Regions from separate parts of the Pseudomonas syringae pv. coryli str. NCPPB 4273 genome, predicted to be linked through region 1. Evidence: predicted binding sites of a transcription regulator. Region 1 holds the regulator's gene; the other holds the start of a gene.

Evidence for each region. The regulator sigma-54, encoded in region 1, starts transcription at its own class of promoters, with help from an activator protein. The targets are predictions, from matches to a motif close to ANTGGCATNNANNTTGCTNT.
Region 2: glnA (glutamate--ammonia ligase) is a predicted target of sigma-54. The motif match lies at 1,794-1,813, and genes of this name have one in related genera.

The regions. Positions count from the first base shown of each region.
Region 1 covers NZ_AWQP01000073.1:83,939-87,486, reverse strand. The annotation lists gene lptB (LPS export ABC transporter ATP-binding protein) at 1-422, shown strand, start outside; gene P406_RS25465 (RNA polymerase factor sigma-54) at 606-2,099, shown strand; gene hpf (ribosome hibernation-promoting factor, HPF/YfiA family) at 2,175-2,483, shown strand; gene ptsN (PTS IIA-like nitrogen regulatory protein PtsN) at 2,494-2,958, shown strand; gene rapZ (RNase adapter RapZ) at 2,961-3,548, shown strand, end outside.
Region 2 covers NZ_AWQP01000006.1:14,397-17,944, reverse strand. The annotation lists gene thiI (tRNA uracil 4-sulfurtransferase ThiI) at 125-1,579, opposite strand; gene glnA (glutamate--ammonia ligase) at 1,916-3,322, shown strand; gene P406_RS04840 (cupin domain-containing protein) at 3,489-3,548, shown strand, end outside.

The sequences.
Region 1 (3,548 bases):
TTCTCGAGACCCGCAAGGAGCTCGATGCCGGTGCGCGCCGCAAGGAACTGGAAAGCCTGCTGCAGGAGTTCCACATTACCCATATCCGCGACAACCTGGGCATGAGCCTGTCGGGTGGTGAACGTCGCCGCGTGGAAATCGCTCGGGCCCTGGCCACCGCGCCGAAATTCATCCTCCTGGATGAACCGTTCGCAGGTGTCGACCCTATTTCGGTAGGCGACATCAAGCAGATCATTCACCACCTCAAGGCCAAGGGTATCGGTGTACTGATCACTGACCACAATGTCCGGGAAACGCTGGATATCTGCGAAATGGCCTACATCGTCAACGATGGACAGCTGATTGCGGAAGGCGACTCCGAGACCATTCTGGCGAATCAGCTGGTGAAAGAGGTCTACCTCGGCCACGAGTTCCGCCTTTAATCGACTGCCCCTTTGCGCTTCGCAGCCGATTGATGCCTACGCAGTGTATTGACAAGATTTTATTTGTCATACCACTCTAGGCAAATGCACAGGTTTCAGGCATATAATTTGCTTAAGTTGGCGCCACGGCGCCTGTAGTAGATGGCGCATGCGCGCCGGCGAATAAGGTGTTTAGCCCCTGCCATGAAACCATCGCTAGTCTTGAGAATGGGCCAGCAGCTGACGATGACACCGCAGCTGCAACAGGCAATCCGTTTACTCCAGCTTTCCACTCTGGATCTCCAGCAGGAGATCCAGGAGGCGCTGGAGTCAAACCCTATGCTGGAGCGGCAGGAAGAAGGCGACGACTTCGACCACTCCGACCCGCTTGCCGACAACATCGAACAAAAGCCCAACCCCGACGTTCAGGAACCGACTTATCAGGAATCCGCGCCTACCGTGGACAACCTTGAAGAAGGCGAATGGAACGAACGCATTCCCAACGAGCTGCCCGTCGATACGGCCTGGGAAGACATCTACCAGACCAGCGCCAGCAGCCTGCCAAGCAACGATGATGACGAGTGGGACTTCACCACACGCACCTCTGTCGGCGAAAGCCTGCAAAGCCACCTGCTGTGGCAACTGAATGTTGCGCCGATGTCCGACAAGGACCGCCTGGTGGCAGTCACGCTGATCGACTGCATCAACAACCAGGGTTACCTCGACGAGACACTCGATGAGATTCTCGAGTCGTTCGACCCCGAGCTGGACATCGAGCTCGACGAGATCGAAGCGGTACTGCACCGCATCCAGCAGTTTGAACCTGCTGGCATCGGCGCACGCAACCTGAGCGAATGCCTGCTGCTGCAACTGCGCCAGCTACCGGCAAAAACGCCCTGGCTGACGGAAGCACAACGCCTGGTCAGCGACTACATCGATCTGCTCGGAAGCCGCGACTACGGCCAACTGATGCGGCGCATGAAACTCAAGGAAGACGAGCTGCGCCAGGTCATCGAGCTGGTGCAGAGCCTCAACCCGCGTCCCGGCTCACAGATCGAATCCACCGAAGCCGAATACGTCATTCCGGACGTGATCGTGCGCAAGGACAACGAACGCTGGCTGGTCGAACTCAATCAGGAGTCGGTGCCGCGCCTGCGCGTCAATCCGCAATACGCGGGCTTCGTGCGGCGCGCCGACACCAGTGCAGACAACACCTTCATGCGCAATCAGTTGCAGGAAGCACGCTGGTTCATCAAGAGCCTGCAAAGCCGCAACGAAACGCTGATGAAGGTCGCCACGCAGATCGTCGAACATCAGCGCGGTTTTCTCGAGTACGGCGACGAGGCCATGAAGCCGCTCGTGCTGCACGATATTGCCGAGGCAGTGGGCATGCACGAATCGACCATCTCGCGGGTGACCACGCAGAAATTCATGCACACCCCACGCGGCATTTACGAGCTGAAATACTTCTTCTCAAGTCATGTGAGCACCTCCGAAGGCGGTGAATGCTCGTCCACGGCAATTCGCGCAATCATCAAAAAACTGGTTGCGGCGGAAAATCAGAAAAAGCCGTTGAGTGATAGCAAGATCGCTGGTTTACTGGAGGCACAAGGCATTCAAGTAGCCCGTCGCACAGTCGCCAAGTACCGTGAGTCTCTCGGGATCGCCCCTTCCAGTGAGCGTAAGCGACTGATGTGATGCAGGCCGAGCCACAGCGTTCCAGTGGCAGGCGCCATGCCTGCCTCTTTATGCACTGGCAAAGGAGAAAGCTGTATGCAAGTCAACATCAGTGGACACCAACTGGAAGTGACCAAACCCCTTCGTGAATACGTTGAGCTCAAGCTCAAGAAGCTCGAAGGGCATTTTGACAAGATTACCAACGTGCAGGTCACGATGACGGTCGAAAAGCTCAAGCAGAAGATCGAAGCCACGTTGCACATCCATGGTGGAGAGGTCGTTGCCAATGCTGAACATGATGACATGTACGCTGCCATCGACCTGCTCACTGACAAGCTAGACCGACAATTGCTCAAGCATAAGGAAAAGCAGCAAAGCATCCTCAAAGGTGCGGCCGCTCGCTAACGCCCATTTAATGATCCGAATCGAAAATATCCTGACCCCCGGCCGCTCCCTCGTGAACGTGCCGGGTGGCAGCAAAAAGCGTGTACTCGAAGAAATTGCCAACCTGATCGGCCGTGAAGTGCCGGGCATGGTTTCGGACATGGTATTCGCAAGCCTCGTCGCCCGGGAAAAACTGGGCTCGACCGGTTTTGGCAACGGTATTGCCATCCCCCACTGCCGCCTCGCTGACTGCAGCGAGCCTGTCAGTGCAGTGATTCACCTCGCTACACCCGTGGATTTCGACGCCATTGATGGCGCGCCGGTTGACCTGCTGTTCGTACTGCTGGTCCCGCAAGCCGCTACCGATGAGCACCTGGAGCTGCTGCGCCAGATCGCCAGCATGCTCGACGACAAAGATGTGCGTAAGCGTCTGCGCAGCGCCCAAAGCGCTGAGGCGCTTTATCAGGTGGTGCTGGACGTGCAGAACGGAAACTGACCATGCGCATGATCATCGTCAGCGGTCGCTCCGGCTCAGGCAAGAGTACGGCGCTCGATGTACTGGAAGACAGCGGCTTTTACTGCGTCGATAACCTGCCGGCCGGCCTGTTGCCGGAGCTGGCCGAACGCGCGCTGATCAACACAGAACTCGCCGAACCCTTGCTGGCGGTTTCGATAGATGCCCGCAACCTGCCCAGCCATCTGACCCGTTTTCCGCAGATGCTGGATGAAGTACGTTCGCGCAATATTCAGTGCGACGTGCTGTACCTGGATGCAGACGAAGCCACCCTGCTCAAGCGCTTCTCGGAAACCCGGCGCCGCCACCCCCTGAGCACGGCAGATCGTTCGCTGGCCGAAGCGATACGCGACGAGACTGCACTGCTTGGCCCGATCATCGATCTGGCCGACCTGAAGATCAACACCACCCACCTGAACCTCTATCAGTTGCGCGACGCGCTCAAGCTTCGTCTGCTGAACAAGCCCGAACCAGGCACTGCGTTTCTGATCGAGTCGTTTGGTTTCAAGCGCGGCATGCCTGTCGATGCAGACCTGGTATTCGACGTGCGCTGCCTGCCCAATCCGTACTGG
Region 2 (3,548 bases), on a different contig from region 1:
GGATTCGGTCTGCTGACTGGTTAAGGACAGCGATTACTATTTTGAGTCGGCAAAAGCCGTAACGGCATGACGACAGGTGTCGGGGGGCCGGTGACGCAAGCCACAGGCAAACAGCCCCGGGCACTTAGCTCGGTCGATATACGCGCACATTGGCATGTCCCTCACTGAGCAAATGGTGGGCATGCAGGCGACTCATGACGCCTTTGTCGCAATACAGCAGGTACTGGCGCGTGTCATCCAGTGCCTTGAAACGGCTGTTCAATGCGTAGAACGGCAACGTCTGTATCTCCACGCCAGGGACTTGCAGCGGCTGGTCTTCCTGGGCATCCGGGTGACGGATGTCGAGGATCACCTGACCGGCCAGCGCCTGGCTGACTTCTTCTATATCGACATTGCGGCTCAGATCGTCGATAACCCGATCGATCGAAACCAGCTTCGCGCGTTCGAGCGCCTGCTCGAGAATCGCCATGTCGAACTGTTTTTCTTCGTACTCAACGCGATTTCGCTTGGCGTTGGTCTTCGGGTTGACCGAAATCACCCCGCAATACTCTGGCATGTGCCGGGCAAAATCAGCGGTGCCGATTTCAGTCGCCAGGTCCACGATGTCCTGCTTATGGGTGGCAACCAGCGGCCGCAGGACCAGCTTGTCGGTCGCCGCGTCAATCAGCGACAGGTTGGGCAGCGTCTGGCTGGCAACCTGTGAAATCGCTTCGCCGGTGACCAGCACATCGATTTCAAGACGATCGGCCACGGCGGATGCAGCGCGTAACATCATACGCTTCAAAACTACACCCATATGACTGTTATCGACTTTCTGCAGAATTTCTCCGAGAACTTCCTCGAACGGTACGCTGACGAACAGCACGCGCTGTGAACTGCCGTACTTCTTCCAGATGAAGTGCGCAACTTCCATCACGCCCAGTTCATGGGCTCGTCCGCCCAGATTGAAGAAGCAGAAGTGCGCCATCAGGCCGCGGCGCATGATCTGGTAGGCCGCAACGGTCGAATCGAACCCGCCGGACATCAATACCAGGGTCTGCTCCAGCGCGCCCAGCGGATAACCGCCCATGCCCTGATGCTGGTCATGAACCACAAACAACCGTTGGTCGCGAATTTCCATGCGCACGACCAGATCGGGCTTTTTCAGCTCGATTCCGGCCGCGCCGCACTGCATGCGCAGCTTGCTGCCGACGTATTTCTCGACGTCCATGGAGCTGAAGTCGTGTCGACCGGCGCGTTTGCAACGTACTGAAAACATCTTGCCAGGCAACAGATCGGCGTAGTGCAGTTTGCACTTGGCAACCACGTCGTCCAGATCGCCCAGCGGGTACTCGGCGACCTGCAGAAAGTTGGCGATGCCCGGCATGCAGCTCAGCCGTTCCCTGATGCCCTGCAGCACTTTGGCGTCGGTCAGCCGGGTTTCGACCTCAAGGTTGTCCCATACGCCACCCACGACAATGTCCGCGTCCAGTTCACGGAGCACGGTACGAATGTTCTTGCCCAGTTGCCGGATGAACTTCTTGCGCACCGGCGGGCTTTTAATGGTGATTTCTGGGAAAACTTTAACGATTAGTTTCATGGAAACGGAGCGTGAGGTGCCGACCAAAAAAGGGGGGCGCGGATTATAGCGGAAATTGCTCAAGGTTTAACCAGTTATCGTACACGCAATCAACGACGCACCAAAAAGAGTCGGCGCACCAAATTGCAGCGCCATAAAGGTGCGTGTTTTTCCCGCGTGGTGCGTTTTCGCCCCCTGAAAACCTGCGTTTGAGGCAAAAAACCCAACACGGGGCACTGGCATGCAAATTGCTCCCTTGTGAGGCAGGTTGCCTTGGCAGAGTATCTGCGCCGGCATCACCCAAATTCAAGGGACCATAACTCTATCAAGTCGGTCTCTAGCCACCCGGAGGACACCATGTCGAAGTCGGTTCAACTCATCAAAGATCATGACGTTAAATGGATTGATCTGCGCTTCACAGACACCAAGGGCAAGCAGCAGCACGTCACCATGCCTGCGCGCGATGCACTGGAAGACGACTTCTTCGAAGTCGGCAAAATGTTCGACGGTTCCTCCATCGCTGGCTGGAAAGGCATCGAAGCGTCCGACATGATTCTCCTGCCGGATGACGAAACTGCCCTGCTCGATCCGTTCACCGAAGAGCCGACCCTGGTTCTGGTGTGCGACGTCATCGAACCTTCGACCATGCAAGGCTACGACCGCGACCCGCGCGCCATTGCCCACCGTGCCGAGGAATACCTGAAGTCGACCGGTATCGGCGACACCGTATTCGTAGGTCCGGAGCCAGAGTTCTTCATCTTCGACGAAGTGAAGTTCAAGTCCGACATCTCCGGTTCCATGTTCAAGATCTTCTCCGAACAGGCTTCCTGGATGACCGACGGCGACGTCGATGGCGGCAACAAGGGCCACCGTCCGGGCGTCAAAGGGGGTTACTTCCCACTGCCACCGGTCGACCACGACCACGAAATCCGTACCGCAATGTGCAACGCTCTGGAAGAAATGGGCCAGACCGTTGAAGTTCACCACCACGAAGTGGCGACTGCCGGCCAGAACGAAATCGGTGTGAAATTCAACACGCTGGTCAAGAAGGCTGACGAAGTTCAGACCCTCAAGTACTGCGTACACAACGTTGCCGACGCTTACGGCCGTACCGCTACTTTCATGCCCAAGCCACTGTACGGTGACAACGGCTCGGGTATGCACGTACACATGTCCATCTCCAAGGATGGCAAGAACACCTTCGCAGGCGAAGGCTATGCCGGTCTGTCCGATACCGCCCTGTACTTCATCGGCGGCATCATCAAGCACGGCAAGGCTCTGAACGGCTTCACCAACCCGTCGACCAACTCCTACAAGCGTCTGGTCCCAGGTTTCGAAGCTCCGGTCATGCTGGCCTACTCGGCGCGTAACCGCTCCGCATCGATCCGTATTCCTTACGTCAACAGCCCACGCGGCCGTCGTATCGAAGCACGCTTCCCGGATCCGGCAGCCAACCCGTACCTGGCATTCGCTGCTCTGTTGATGGCTGGCCTGGACGGCATCCAGAACAAGATCCACCCTGGCGACGCAGCTGACAAAAACCTGTATGACCTGCCGCCTGAAGAGGCCAAAGAGATCCCACAAGTTTGCGGCAGCCTGAAAGAAGCCCTGGAAGAACTGGACAAGGGCCGCGCGTTCCTGACCAAGGGCGGCGTCTTCAGCGACGACTTCATCGATGCCTACATCGAGCTGAAAAGCGAAGAAGAAATCAAGGTTCGTACCTTCGTACACCCACTGGAATACGAGCTGTACTACAGCTGCTGATCCAGCCACGCCAGCATTGATGGCGTAACAGGAGACCTCCTTCGGGAGGTCTTTTCGTTTCAGGAGCAGGTTTTTTATTTTTTTGTGCGGTAACGGGATATCGGGTTTTCAAAAAAATACCGGGCAAACTTCTGGCCTGAATTTCAGCCAGCCGGACCTTCCTGACATGACACGCAGACTCCTGATTGCAACAGCCCTGCTCGTACTGACCAACAACGCCATCGCC